DNA from 2 places in the Mesorhizobium sp. WSM4847 genome. Region 2 is predicted to be linked to the other one. Evidence: predicted binding sites of a transcription regulator. Region 2 holds the regulator's gene; the other holds the start of a gene.
What was found. Region 2 encodes LexA, which represses DNA repair genes until DNA is damaged. Its sites were predicted from a motif close to TGTTCNNNNTGTGTTCNG; they were not measured.

Region 1: a site for LexA is predicted at 5,458-5,475, ahead of ruvC (crossover junction endodeoxyribonuclease RuvC). Genes of this name have one in related genera too.

The regions. Positions count from the first base shown of each region.
Region 1 covers NZ_JBVVPY010000034.1:55,148-62,325, forward strand. The annotation lists gene tolQ (protein TolQ) at 1-6, opposite strand, end outside; gene ybgC (tol-pal system-associated acyl-CoA thioesterase) at 300-773, opposite strand; gene AC0L28_RS31640 (glycoside hydrolase family 5 protein) at 908-2,158, shown strand; gene AC0L28_RS31645 (metallophosphoesterase) at 2,152-3,066, opposite strand; gene ruvB (Holliday junction branch migration DNA helicase RuvB) at 3,195-4,232, opposite strand; gene ruvA (Holliday junction branch migration protein RuvA) at 4,276-4,896, opposite strand; gene ruvC (crossover junction endodeoxyribonuclease RuvC) at 4,907-5,416, opposite strand; partial or broken gene AC0L28_RS31665 (LysR family transcriptional regulator) at 5,532-6,334, opposite strand; partial or broken gene AC0L28_RS31670 (cyclophilin-like fold protein) at 6,328-6,555, shown strand; gene AC0L28_RS31675 (hypothetical protein) at 6,721-7,008, shown strand.
Region 2 covers NZ_JBVVPY010000005.1:7,579-14,756, reverse strand. The annotation lists gene gltX (glutamate--tRNA ligase) at 1-117, opposite strand, end outside; gene AC0L28_RS08275 (ComEC/Rec2 family competence protein) at 221-2,677, shown strand; gene lexA (transcriptional repressor LexA) at 2,671-3,408, opposite strand; gene AC0L28_RS08265 (molybdopterin molybdotransferase MoeA) at 3,513-4,718, opposite strand; gene moaC (cyclic pyranopterin monophosphate synthase MoaC) at 4,718-5,215, opposite strand; gene trpC (indole-3-glycerol phosphate synthase TrpC) at 5,282-6,133, opposite strand; gene trpD (anthranilate phosphoribosyltransferase) at 6,138-7,148, opposite strand; gene AC0L28_RS08245 (SurA N-terminal domain-containing protein) at 7,145-7,178, opposite strand, start outside.

The DNA.
Region 1 (7,178 bases), on a different contig from region 2:
TTCCATGGTTACGTCCTTAAGAATTTTCCGGGCACGGCTGGCGGCTGGCCCATAGGCATCCCTTATAATCCGTTCGCGCAAAGCTTGCGGAATAACCCCAAAATGCACCGTAGGCGGCCTTTTCAGGGCAAATCTTGGTGAAAGGAAGGCGCTGGATTCCTCCAATCTTCACCACTCTCTTCATGAACTGTTATGGTTAAGGATGGGTTAGGACGCACAGCGCGGCGCATTGCCGCGCCTTGGGCGAGCCGCCTGGCATCGTCAGCGGATCATTGGGATCGGTAACTTGCCGATTTGAACTATCGATTTGTCTTGGGCATGAAGGTTGCGATCCATTCCTTCGGAAAGCGCCTTGGCCGGCCGTTCTCGCCGATGATCGCCGCCTCGACCCGCGCCTCGACCAGCACCTCGCCGCCGCGCTTCAGCTGCTGCGCCATAAAGATGCGGGCGCCCGAAATGTCCTCGGTGCGCGTCTCGATGGTCAAGACATCGTCCATGCGGGCGGAGCCGCGAAAGTCGATCTCCATGCGCCGCACCACCCAGATTATTCTTTCGCCGTGCTTGCCGTCGGCAAGCTCGGTGTGGTGGACGCCGGCAAGCCTGAGATAATCGGAACGGCCGCGCTCGAAGAATTCGAGATAGCGCGCGTGATAGACGACGCCGGAGAAATCGGTGTCGGCATAGTAGACCCGCGCCATCAGCCGGTGGCCGAATTCGGTCAGCGCGCCGGAAAGCCCGGCGCAGAGCGCCGCCGATTCACCATGATCGTCCATCGCGCTTTCCTTTCTTGGCCTGGCCGGGCACCTAAAGCGCGACGCGCTTCAGGTGATGTTTGCGGGCGCGCGTCGTTGTCGCAAAACCGCTGCACAGTTTTGGGCGACACGCATTAACTTGGCGCATGAACCCGATGGCACTGTTGACGGCGATGATCAAGACCTCGATGGCAGCGCTGCTTGCGCTGGCCGCGCTGGTGCCGCCGGGCCAGGCGGCGAGCTTTATGATGAAGCGCGGCCTCAATCTCGACCAATGGACGACATGGCCGGGCGAGGACAAATGGGGCGACCGGCGGGCAATCCTGCCCTATCCGGAATGGCGCAAATTCCTCAACGACGACGACCTCAAGGCGCTGAAGAGCGCCGGCTTCGATTTCCTGCGCATGCCCGTCGATCCGTCGCCGTTCCTGTCCGGCGAGACGCTGGCGCTGCGCGACGAGCTCTATGCCAGCGTGCTGGCCTCGGTGCGCATGATCAACCGCGCCGGCTTGAAGGTGATCGTCGACATGCACCTGATCCCCAGCGGCAGCAGCCGCAAGATCGGCATGGGCGAGGTGATGCACGATCCACAAATGTTCGACGCCTATGTCGAAATGGTGCGCAAGATGGCGCGCACGCTGGCCGATGAGGATCCGCGCCAAGTCGCTTTCGAGCCGATGAACGAGCCGGTCATCGACTGCGACGCCGACGGCACCGGCCTGTGGCCGGAGCGCCAGCAGAAACTGTTCGCGGCGGCGCGTTCGTCAGCCACCAGGCTCACCCTGATCCTGACCGGCGCCTGCTATTCCAAGGCGGTATCGCTGGCAAAGATCGATCCGAAGGCGATCCCCGACGACAACATCATCTGGACCTTTCACTCCTACGACCCGTTCCTGCTGACCCATCAGGGCGCGACCTGGGCCGGCGACTTCATCCCCTATGTCACCGGCCTGCCCTATCCGCTCAGCGCCGTCCCGCGCGCCCAGCTGGATGCTGCGCTCGATACGATCCGCGCAAGGATCAAGGCCGAGGCGCCATGGGCGCGCCAGAGCGGCCTGCTTGCCTATCTCGACGAGCAGGTCGCCAGCCTGGACACGGACGAGGAGCTGCGCGAGACGATGGAGGCGCCGTTCACCAGGGTCGAGGCCTGGGCAAAGGCCAACGGGATAAAGCCGGAGAACATCACGCTCGGCGAATTCGGCATGATCCGCCAGGAATACGGCAATCCCTACGTGATGCCGGCCGAATACCGTGCCGCTTATGTCAGGGACATGATCGCGCGCGCCGAAGCCCATGGCTTCGCATGGTCGGTCTGGAGCTATGGCGGCGCCTTCGGCATCGTAGACGCTTTTGATGGCGACAAGGCCGAGCCGGATGTGATGGACGCGATCAGGTCACTTCATTGAAGTGCTGAACCCAGGTCGATCGAAAGAATCTCTGGGCGCATCCCGAAACGCACCGGCAGGATGCTGAAACCGAGGCCTCCGGAGACGATCAGGTTACAGTTCTCCTCCACGACATGGCCATAGGCAAAACGGTTGCCGAAGCGGGACGGCACGACCGGAGAATAGCCGAGCAACCGCACCTGTCCGCCATGGGTATGACCCGAAAGGGTCAACGATACCCGTGGCGGGACCTTCGGGAAAATGTCCGGCTCATGTGCCAGCAGGATAACAGGGGCCTTGTCGCTTACCTTTGCCAGCGTGCCGTGCAGATCGTCCAGTCCTTTGAACCTGCTGCGGCCCCAGGCCTTGCCCGGCCGCAGCGCAAGTTGGTCGGCAAGTCCGGCGACCCAGAAGCCATGCCCGTCTTTTTCCAGGCGCACCACATCGTTTTCCAGGACCGGTATGCCGGCGCTCTCGAGCGCCCGGCGCGCCACCGTCGGCCCCAACCCGGCCTTCTGCGCGGAAAGGTCCTCCCACCAGTCGTGATTGCCAAGGATGGACCACACGCCGAGTGGCGCCTTCAGGCCTGACAAGGCCGGCGCCCATTCGGAGGAGCCCACCCAGTCCGTAACCAGGCGTGTGCCGGCTGCATAGTCGCCAAGCAGGACAATCAGATCCGGCTGCAGGCTGTTCGCCCGTTCGGCAAGTGACCTGATCCGCTCCGGCGTCATCCATGGCCGACAGGCATGAATATCGGCGAGAGCGACGACGCGAAGCCGCAATCCTGCAGTCCAGTTTGGCGGGGTCAGTGAATAGCGCTTTACATGTGTCAGCAGCATCGGCTCGAGGCCAACCGCATAAGCATTGAGCGACACGGCGGATAGGAAGGAACCGCCGATGAGGCGCAGGAAGCCGCGTCTGGTGATCATCGCTCAACCCCTTCGTTCGTGGAACCGACGGTCCCACAGCGAAGCGTTAGAGCCCGCAAATGCGCCGGCAAGCTGACCAGGATTAGGAGATTTTGCGCAGCAAAGAAGGCCGCAACGCCGCGCCGACGCTACTCTTCCTGGAACAGGCTGATCTGCTGCTGCGCCAGGTCCTTCGGCGCATCGAGGCCGAGATGCCGCCAGGCATTGGCGGTCAGCACGCGGCCGCGCGGTGTGCGCTGAATAAAACCCTGCTGGATCAGATAGGGCTCGATGATGTCCTCGATGGCGTCGCGCGGCTCGGAAAGCCCTGCCGCGATGGTCTCGATGCCGACCGGCCCGCCGCCAAAATTCCGCGCGATCATCGAGAGATAGCGGCGGTCGAGCGCGTCGAGGCCGAGCGCATCGACCTCGAGCCGCGTCAGCGCCTCGTCGGCGATCTGGCGGTCGACGTGACCGTCGCCGGCGACGGAGGCAAAATCACGCACGCGGCGCAACAGCCGGCCGGCGATGCGCGGCGTGCCGCGCGCGCGCCGCGCGATCTCAAGCGCGCCATCGTCTCCGAGCGGCATGGCAAGGATGCGGGCGCCGCGCCGCACGATCTGCTCCAGTTCCTCGACCGAGTAGAAATTGAGGCGGACCGGAATGCCGAAACGGTCGCGCAGCGGATTGGTCAAAAGGCCGAGCCGGGTGGTGGCGGCGACCAGTGTGAAGCGGGCAAGATCGATCTTGACCGAACGCGCCGCCGGCCCTTCGCCGATGATCAGGTCGAGCTGGAAATCCTCCATCGCCGGATAGAGGATTTCCTCGACCGCCGGGTTGAGCCGGTGGATCTCGTCGATGAACAGCACGTCGCGGTCTTCGAGATTGGTGAGCAGTGCTGCGAGATCGCCGGCCTTGGCGATGACCGGACCGGAGGTCGAGCGGAAATTGACGCCGAGCTCGCGTGCCATGATCTGCGCCAGCGTCGTCTTGCCGAGGCCGGGCGGCCCGACGAACAGCACATGGTCGAGCGCCTCGCTGCGGCCCTTGGCGGCCTCGATAAACACTTTGAGATTGGCCCGCACCGCCGCCTGGCCGACGAAATCGCCGAGCGTCTGCGGCCGCAAGGTCTGCTCGGCATCTTCGCCGCGCTTGTCGGGAGCAATGAGGCGTGGCGAAAGGCTCATGCCGCCTTCCTTGCACAGGGCAGAGAACGGGACAAGCGCAGACTCACCGCGCCAGTTCCTTCAGCCCGAAGCGGATCAGCTTCGACGCATCCGCGTCCTCGCCGGCGCTTTTCAGCGCCGCCGCCACCGCATTCGCGGCGGTATCGCGCGAATAGCCGAGATTGACCAGCGCCGAGACGGCGTCGCTGATCGGCGCCGGCGCGACGCCTTCGCCAAGCTCCTGCTTCAGGCCGATGGTGCCGGAGGCAGCGCCCGCAAAGGCCGGCGCCTTGTTCTTCAGTTCGGTGACGATGCGCTCGGCCACCTTCTTGCCGACGCCGGGCGCGCGGCTGACCATGGCAATATCACGCAGCGCGATGGCATTGGCGAGTTCGGCCGGCGCCAGCGTCGACAGGATGGCCAGCGCCACCTTGGCGCCGACGCCCTGCACATTGCTCATCAGCAGCCGGAACCATTCGCGCTCCAGAACCGACTGAAAACCGTACAGCCTCAACATGTCCTCGCGCACATAGGTCTCGATGAACAGCACCACCGCCTCACCGGAGGCCGGCAAGCCGGCCAGCGTGCGCGTCGAGCAGTGGACGACATAGCCGACGCCGTGCACGTCGATGATGCAGAAATCCTCGTCGACCTCGTCCAGCGTGCCTTTTAGCTTGCCGATCATGTGTGGTCCCTCATGCCAGCGCCGCCAACCTATAGACAACACTCTGCCGGTGATGCGCGTGGCAGATGGCAATGGCCAGCGCGTCGGCGGCATCGTCGGTGTCGAACGTCGCCTTCGGCATCAGCACCTTGACCATCATGTGGATCTGCTTCTTGTCGCCATGACCGACGCCGATCACCGCCTTCTTGACGGCGTTGGGCGCATATTCGGCAACGACCAGGCCGGCCAGCGCCGGCACCAGCATGGCGATGCCGCGCGCCTGGCCGAGCTTCAGCGTCGCGGCCGCATCCTTGTTGACGAAGGTCTGCTCAACCGCTGCTTCGTGCGGCATGGCGGCATGCAGGATCTCGGCAAGTCCGTCATGCAACTGGCAAAGCCGTGTCGCCAGCGTCGCCTTGTCGTCGGAACGCACGGTGCCGGAGGCGACGAAGCGCAGCGAGTTGCCGAGGCTTTCGACGATGCCCCAACCGGTGCGCCTCAGCCCCGGATCGATGCCGATGATGCGAATCGTTTCCCCCATCCGCCAAGTTTACCCGTGGCGGACAGCGATGCCAGCGAAATGTGAACAAACCAGAAACGGTTCCGCTGCGTCCTAATAGGGCGTGAGCCAATCGCACGGTTTAGATCCCCTCGCTTCAATTCCGATGTCGTAGCGCATCGACGATGACCTTGAACGCGAGAAGATTTTGACGACGGCTCGGATAGTAGAGGAAATAGCCTTCAAAGAACGGCGACCAATCGTCCAGAAGCTGAACCAGTTTGCCACGTGCGATGTGCTGCTCGACGATGTTCTCCGGGACGTAGGCGATGCCGTATCCACTGGCCGCGGCATCAATCATGGCATAAGTATTATTGAAGGTCAGTTGACCGTTCACTCGAACGCGGAGCGCCTGCCCATCCTTCTCGAACTCCCAGGCATAAAGGCCGCCGGCGCTTTCATGACGCATGTTGATACAGAGATGCCGAATCAGTTCTTGCGGGTGCCCGGGCACACCATGCGCGGCGAGATAGGCAGGCGAAGCAATGGCGACCAGACGCCAGTCGGGACCGATGCGCACCGCGATCATATCCTTCTCAACGCTCTCTCCAATCCGGACGCCGGCGTCGAAGCCTTCCTCAACGATGTTGCGGAAGGTGCTGTCCAGGATCAGTTCGACGCTGATATCGGGATAGGCGACAAGCACCGGCTTGAGCTTAGGCCAGACCACGCTTTCGAGTGCATGGTCGGACAGGGTCAGCCTGATCGAGCCTGACGGCTTGTCGCGGAGCGCCGTCAGCGCCGCGATCTCGTCGTCGATTTCGGCGATGCGCGGCGCAATTGTCTGCAGCAGCCGTTCGCCCGCGATCGTCTTGCGACGTTGCGCGTGGTGCGGGTCAGCAGGCGGATGCCCATGCGCGCTTCGAGCTGCTTGATTGTATGGCTGAGCGTCGATTGCGCCGGAAGGCGGCGGTCGCTTCAGGAACGAGGCGGTTGGCGATCTTTGCTACTACGCCCCTTGGGGCAATCTTGCGATGTTTCATGGTCCCTATCGGTGGTCGCGCGGCCTGATCCGGCTCGGGCGTCTCGACCAGGGGCCAGCGCCGCTTCTGGTGCGCGGAGAGCATCCGATGCGCGTCGAAGTTCTTCCTGAGCCCGGAAGGCTACCGCACAATGGATGAACGCCGCCTCCCGCGCTCCACTTTATTGCAAGACGGTCAAATTTGAGCTTCCGCATTCATGTTTTGTCGAGCGTATCTCTTAGAGTCGCTTAAACCTTCTGCGCCGTAAGTTTTAGCCGTGCTGAATCGCCGTCAGCGCCGATGACGACGAAATAGGAGAACGCAATGACTCGAAATCACGTTGAACGTCTTGGAGAGTTCAGGGAAATCCTGGTCGCGACTCGACGCGAAGGAGTCCGTAACGTGCACCATACCCGCGACGCAATGCGGGCAAGCGGCTTTCAGATCGGGGACAGCGACGGCTCCAGCTACGGAGCCAAGCTAAAGGAACTCCAAGAGGAAATCGAGGCAGTCGATCGCGCCATCGAAGACGAGAAGCGGCTGGCCTTGCCCCTTGAGAGTGCGGCTCAATCCCGCCGACCAATTAAGCCGAGGATCGTGAAGGGAACATAGAGTCGGGACGGCCCTTGCTGCCCGTCGCGTGGATTCGCCTGCGACATCGTGTCGGGCTCGTCGCCGCCGTGCAACGAGCCCTGAACGTCATCCGTTGCCATCAAACGTGGCGGCCGAAGCCGCCCTGTGTCGATGTCGATCGCTGTGTCCATCGTTGTCGATGCCGTCGC
Region 2 (7,178 bases):
CATCCTGCCGCCGGTGTGTTTCGCATACAGCCAGTTGAACAGCGCCGTGCGCGCCCCGCCAATATGCAGGAATCCGGTGGGCGAAGGGGCAAAACGGGTGACGACCTTGTCGGACATGGAACTCTCGGGGCAAGCGCAGGAAACGGATGTGGCTGCGCGGACTTTCGCGCGTCGCGCGTTCATGTAGCATAGGAGGTCAAGGGCGCAAGGGGCGAACCCTATGGCTGGACCAGGCCGCGGCGTGGACGAGAGCGAGGGCGCGACCGCAAGCGTCAGCGAACGATCGCTGTTTGCCGACGTTCCTCACACTGAGTCGCTACCCGTTTCGCTGCCTGCGTCGCCGCTGAGCATCCAGCCTCTTTCGCCGGATCGCCCGGCGCCGATACCGGCTTCAGCACCCGGCCCTGTCATTCGTTTTCGCCGACAGCTCAGCCATCTTTCACCATCCGGTGTCCGCAACAGCGTGGCCGCGGCAGCCGGCCTGGAACTCGACCGGGGCGTCGCCTTCCTGCTGGTGCCGGTTTTCCTGGCATGCGGGGTGATCGTCTATTTTTCGCTTGCCGTCGAACCGGACTTTGCCCAGCCCATCGCCGTCGTGGTCCTTACGGCATTGTGTGCGGCCGTCACGCGCTCACGCCGCAAAACGCACCTGTGCTTCATGGCAGCGTTGCTGTGCGCGCTTGGTGTGCTCGCCGCCAAGGTTGAAACCTGGCGCGCCGGAACGAAGATGCTCGGTTCGGAAATCCAGACCCGGCTGACCGGCCGTGTCGTCAGGCTCGACCAGATGGCGAACGGCCGGATCAGGCTGACCATCGACGTGATGTCGACCGCCCGGCCGACACTGCGTTATGCACCCGAACGTGTCAGGGTGTCGGCACGCAAGATTCCCGCTGAGATGACCGCAGGCTCGGTGGCAACCGGCTATGTGAGGCTTCTGCCTCCGACTGGCCCGGTCAGACCGGACAGCTTTGACTTTTCCTTTGACAGCTATTTCGCCGGCATCGGTGCCAGTGGCTTTTTCCTCGGCAGTCCAAAGATCGTCGTCTCCGAAGATGCACCGTTAACCGCACGCCTTTCTTCGTCGATCGAGAAGGCGCGCGAAACCATCGCCGACCATATCAGGGACAGCATCGGTGGTGCCGAGGGGGAGATTGCCGCTGCGCTGATCGTCGGCGTGCGTGCCGGCATCCCCGAAGAGATAAACGAATCGATGCGGCGCACCGGCATCTACCACATCATCTCCATTTCCGGCCTGCACATGGCGCTTGTCGCCGGCACCGTCATGGGATTGCTGCGCGGCGCCTTTGCGCTGTTTCCCGACTTTTCGTCGCGCCGGCCGGTCAAAAAATATGCGGCTGCTGCTGCACTCGTCTCCATCGCTGCTTATCTGATCTTTTCCGGTATCGTGGTCGCGGCTGAACGCAGCTTCATCATGCTGGCGGTAATGCTTGTCGCCGTGCTGTTCGACCGGGCGGCACTCACCATGCGCAACCTGGCGATTTCGGCCATCGCCGTCATCGTCGTGTCGCCGCACGAGGTGGTCGGCGCAAGCTTCCAGATGTCGTTCGCCGCGACTGCGGCTCTCGTGGGCGCCTATGCCGGTTGGTCCGACTATCGTGCCGACAAGGCCAAGGCGCCGCGACAGCGACGGTCACCGGTCGCTTTCGTCACGCGCAAGCTCGTCGCCGGGGCAGGCACCATCGCAATGACCTCCATCATTGCCGGCAGCGCCACCGCGCTCTTCGCCATCTGGCACTTCCAGCGCGTCTCGCCGCTCAGCCTGTTCGCCAATCTGGCCGTCATGCCGATCGTCACGATCGTCATGTTCCTGGCCGTCCTCAGCGCCTTGGCAATGCCTTTCGGCCTCGACGGCCCTTTCCTCTACATGATGGGCAAGGGCCTGACGGCGATGATTGCAATTTCGGGATGGATCTCGGAGCGTTCGCCGGTCGATGCAGTCGGCCTGATTTCGTTGCAATCGGTTCTGCTGGTGACGGTCGCCTTAGTCATCGCCACGATGGCGACGACATGGCTGCGGCTTGCGGCACTTCCCTTTGCGCTCGCCGGCCTGCTGACGATTTCCGAGACGCGCACCCCCGACGTGCTGATCTCGGAGGATGCGCATCTGGTGGCGCTGCCGATCGGCGGCGGCGAACTTGCCGTCAACCGGATGCGTTCGAACGAATTCACCACCGACAACTGGAAACATGCGCTGGTTTCAACAACGATCGTCGAGCCGGAGACATTCGAAAAAGGAGATGTGCGGTTCGACATCGCCGATCCGGCCGACCTGCCGCCGGGAGCGCCTTTCACCTGCACTGCCGGCCTGTGCCTGGCCCGGCATCCGTCCGGCGCGCTCATCGCGCTCGCCGACAACCGCAAAACCGCGCGGCCGGCCTGTGCCTTTGCGGATTTGATCGTCATCGACGATGCCACAGCCTATTACAAACCCTGCCGCAACCCGCTGGTTCTCGTCGTCACCAAACGGCAGCTCGCTCGCATGGGCAGTGCCGCCGTCTTCTTCGATCCGCTATCGGCGAAGACGCGCGCAGAAATCCGTTTTGCCGTCAGACAGCCATACAGGCCTTGGCATGAGCAGCGGCGATTTTCGCGCGAGGCGAGGGGCCTGCCGCCATACCGCAGGGCCGAGAAACCCAAGAAGCCTGCCGTTCAGTAACGCCGGATCAGTCCGACGAGCTTGCCCTGCACCTTGACCCGGTCCGGCCCGAAGATGCGCGTCTCGTAGGCCGGATTGGCGGCTTCCAGTGCGATCGAGGCACCTTTGCGGCGGAATCGTTTCAGCGTCGCTTCCTCCTCGTCGACCAGAGCGACAATGATCTCGCCAGGCTGGGCGGTTTCGGCGTTGCGGATGATGACCGTGTCGCCGTCGAAGATGCCGGCCTCGATCATCGAATCACCCTTGACCTCCAGCGCGTAGTGCGTGCCGCCGGTGATCATGTCCGGTGGCACCGAGATCGAATGCGTCTGGTGCTGGATGGCGTCGATCGGCACACCGGCAGCGATGCGGCCCATCACCGGTATGGAGACGGTGGCAACGACGTCGTCGTCATTGCCGGCAGCACGCATGCGCGAAGGCGCCGGCTTGATCTGGCGTCCGAGGCCGCCCTGCCCAAGGGAGCCTTGAATGACGCTCGGCGAGAATTTGCGCGCCGCATTGAGGCCCGGCGCGATCGAATCGGGCAGGCGCAGCACCTCCAGCGCGCGGGCGCGGTTGGGCAGGCGGCGAATGAAACCGCGTTCCTCCAGCGCCGTGATCAGCCGGTGGATCCCTGATTTGGAGGCGAGGTCGAGCGCTTCCTTCATCTCGTCGAACGAGGGCGGAATGCCGCTTTCCTTCAGCCGTTCGTGGATGAACATCAGCAGTTCATGTTGTTTGCGTGTCAGCATCGCGACCCCCAACAGAATCAGAAAAACAAACCCAGAACAAACACTATCTGTTCCAGTTGTGTTCCGCAACCATTTAAAGTTTAATGAATGTGTTGACGTTTTGTTCAGCGTAGCATCAGCACGCTGCAGGCGGCGCCGGCTGCGGCTGCGGGAGCGAATGGCTCGCGTACGACCAGTCCGTTGGCGTCGGCCAGCATTCTGAGCATCGAGGAATCCTGGATACTGAACGGCGTTGCCTCAAGCGTGCCAGCTTCTTCCTTCACCACCGCGCGTACATAGTCCTGCCTGAGATCGTTAGCCGGCATGGCGGCGCCGAGCCGCGCCAGACGCATGTCCTGGCGGAAGGCGCGGCCGCCGAGCCGCGCCAGCAGCGGCTTCAGAAAGAGCTGCGTGCAGACCAGGCTGGCCACCGGATTGCCAGGCAGGCCGATGCAGCGGATGGCGCCCAGCCGCCCGAACATCAGTGGCTTGCCGGGCCGCATGGCGATTTTCCAGAAATCGAGCGCCATGCCTTCGCCGGTCAGCACGTCATGGACGAGGTCATGGTCCCCGACCGAGGCGCCGCCCAGCGTGACGATGACGTCCGCGCCTGCGTCGACGGCTTTTGTCACCAGCGCGGCGATCGCGTCCTTGCGGTCGGCGGCGATGCCGAGATCGAGTGCGCTGGCGCCGACCGAGCGGGCCGCGGCGGCGACGCCATAGGCATTGGAGGAGATTATCTGGTCGGGGCCAAGGTCGCTGCCCGGCGGCAGCAATTCGTCGCCGGTGGCGATGATGGCGACCAGCGGCCGTTTCACCACGCGGACCTGCTGGTGGTTGGCCGACGCCGCCAGCGACAATGCCGCCGGATCAAACAGGCGGCCTTTCTCCAGCAGCATGTCGCCCTGCGAGAAATCGAGCCCGAGGCGGCGGATGTTGCGGCCTTCAACCGTCGGCGCGGTCACTTCGACCATGCCGCCGCCGAGGTCGCGGACATTCTCCTGGATGACGATGGTGTCGGCGCCTCCGGGAAGCGGCGCGCCGGTGAAGATGCGCACGGCCTGCGCCGCGCCGACTGTTCCGGCAAAGCCTCGTCCGGCCGGCGCCATGCCGATCACCGAAAGTCTCGCGGGCACGGACGCGACATCGTCGGCCCGCACGGCATAGCCGTCCATGGCCGACGCGTTGAATGGCGGCTGGGTGCGGAGCGCCATGAGCGGCTCCGCCAGCACGCGGTCGGCGGCATCCATCAGGGCGACGCTTTCAGCCTGCAAGGGCGCAGCATCCGCAAGCAGGTGCTCGAGCGCCTCGGCGACCGCAAGCAGCGCCATTATTGGCCTGCCCCCTCGGCATCCGCCTTGTAGTCGCCGGATTTGCCGCCGGTCTTTTCCACCAGCCTGATGCCGGAGATGGCCATGCCGCGATCGACCGCCTTGGCCATATCATAGATGGTCAGGCAGGCGACCGAGACGGCGGTCAGCGCTTCCATCTCGACGCCGGTCTTGCCGGTGACGCGGGCCAGCGCCGTGACCTTCAGGCCGGGCAGCGTCGCGTCAGGTTCGATGTCTACCGATATCTTGGTCAACAGCAGCGGATGGCAGAGCGGGATCAGCTCATGCGTCCTCTTGGCCGCCATGATGCCGGCGATGCGCGCCGTACCCAGCACGTCGCCTTTCTTGGCATCGCCGTCGAGAATCATTTTCAGCGTTTCGGGCCGCATCGAGACAAGACCTTCGGCGATTGCCGTGCGGGTCGTCTCCGCCTTGTCGCCGACATCGACCATATTGGCTTCGCCTTCCGCGCCAAGATGGGTGAGGGCGGCCGACATCGTCAGGTCACCCTGGAGCGACGTGCGTCCGTTTGGACGCACAAACTACGCTCTAACGCTTTGTATCTATGCATCATGCTCTCCGAAAATCGATTCCGACTTTCGGGAAGATGCATTGGCGGGCGCCTTGCCCATCAAAAGCAGGTGCGTCGCAGTGGCCACGTCCTGTTGCCGCATCAGGCTCTCGCCGACGAGGAAAGTGCCGATGTCGCTCCGTTCCAGCCTGCGGCAGTCCTGGTGCGAGAAAATACCGCTCTCGCTGACCAGCAGCCGGTCGGCCGGCACCATCGCCGCGAGCCGTTCCGATGTCTCGATGCTGGTTTCGAACGTCCGCAGATTGCGGTTGTTGATGCCGATCAGCCGCGACGACAGTTTCAGCGCGCGTTCCGTCTCGGCCTCGTCATGCACCTCGACCAGCGCATCCATGCCGAGCTCGAACGCCGTCGTCTCGAGTTCCCTGGCCACGGCGTCATCGACGCTCGCCATGATGATCAGGATGGCGTCCGCGCCCCACGCACGGGCCTCGAACACCTGATAGGGCTCGAACAGAAAATCCTTGCGCAAAGCCGGCAATGTCACGGCGCTGCGCGCATTGGTGAGGAATTCAGGCGCCCCTTGGAAAGACGGCGCATCGGTCAGCACCGAGAGGCAGGCAGCCCCACCTTTGGCATAGGCCCTGGCCAGCGCCGGCGGATCGAAATCGGCGCGGATCAGGCCCTTGGACGGGCTCGCCTTCTTGATCTCGGCGATCAGCGCGAAACTGCCGGATTTGCGTTTGGCTTCAAGGGCCGAGAGAAAGCCGCGCGGTGCATCGGTAGCCCTCGCCCGTGCCTTGATTTCGGCAAGCGGCACCCGCGCCTTCGCCGCCGCGATCTCGTCGCGCTTGTAGGCTTCGATCTTGCGCAGGATATCAGACACGGCGCTATCCGTTTGAAATCTCGACCAGCCGGTCAAGCACCTTTAGCGCCCGGCCGCTGTCGATGGCTTGCGCCGCCGTCGCCATGCCATCGGCAAGCGTCGTCGCCTTTCCCGCCACCACCAATCCGGCGCCGGCGTTCATCAGCACCGTATCGCGAAAGGCGCCGGCAGCGCCGCCCAGCATGTCGCGCAGCGCCTGGGCGTTGTAGGCGGCATCGCCGCCGCGCAACTCATCCTTGGTATGCCGCTTCAGCCCGACCGCTTCCGGGGTCAGCGTAAAGCTGCGGATCTCGCCGCCGACCAGTTCGGCGACTTGGGTTTCGCCGGTGGTGGTGATCTCGTCATAGCCGTCGCCATGGGCGACCCAGGCGTGGTCGGCGCCCAGTGCCTTCAACGTCTCGGCCACCGGCATGATCCATTCCGGCAAGAAGACGCCAACCATCTGCCTGACGACACCAGCCGGATTGGAGAGCGGGCCAAGCAGGTTGAAGATTGTGCGGGTGCCGAGCTCGGCGCGGATCGGGCCGACATGCTTCATCGCCGGATGATGCGCCGGTGCGAACATGAAGCCGACGCCTGCGTCGTGGATGCAGCGGCCGATCGTTTCCGGCGGGATGTCGAGCTTGACGCCAAGCGCGGTCAGCACGTCGGCGGCGCCGGTCTGCGAGGACAGTCCGCGATTGCCGTGCTTGGCCACCGGCACGCCGCAGGCGGCGATGACGAACGCGGATGCGGTCGAGATGTTGACGCTGTGCGAATTGTCGCCGCCGGTGCCGACGATGTCGATGGCGCCAGCCGGCGCGTCGACGCGCAGCATCTTGGCGCGCATGGTGGCGACGGCGCCGGAAATCTCGCTCACAGTCTCGCCGCGCACGCGCAGCGCCATCAGGAAGCCGCCGATCTGGCCGGGCGTAGCGTCGCCCGACATGATGATGTCGAAGGCATCGCGCGCTTCCTCGAAGGAAAGGGAGCTGCCAGCGGCGACCTTGGCGATATGGGTCTTGAGCGCGCTCATCTGGTCAGGGCTTGGGCAACGGCGGTTTGG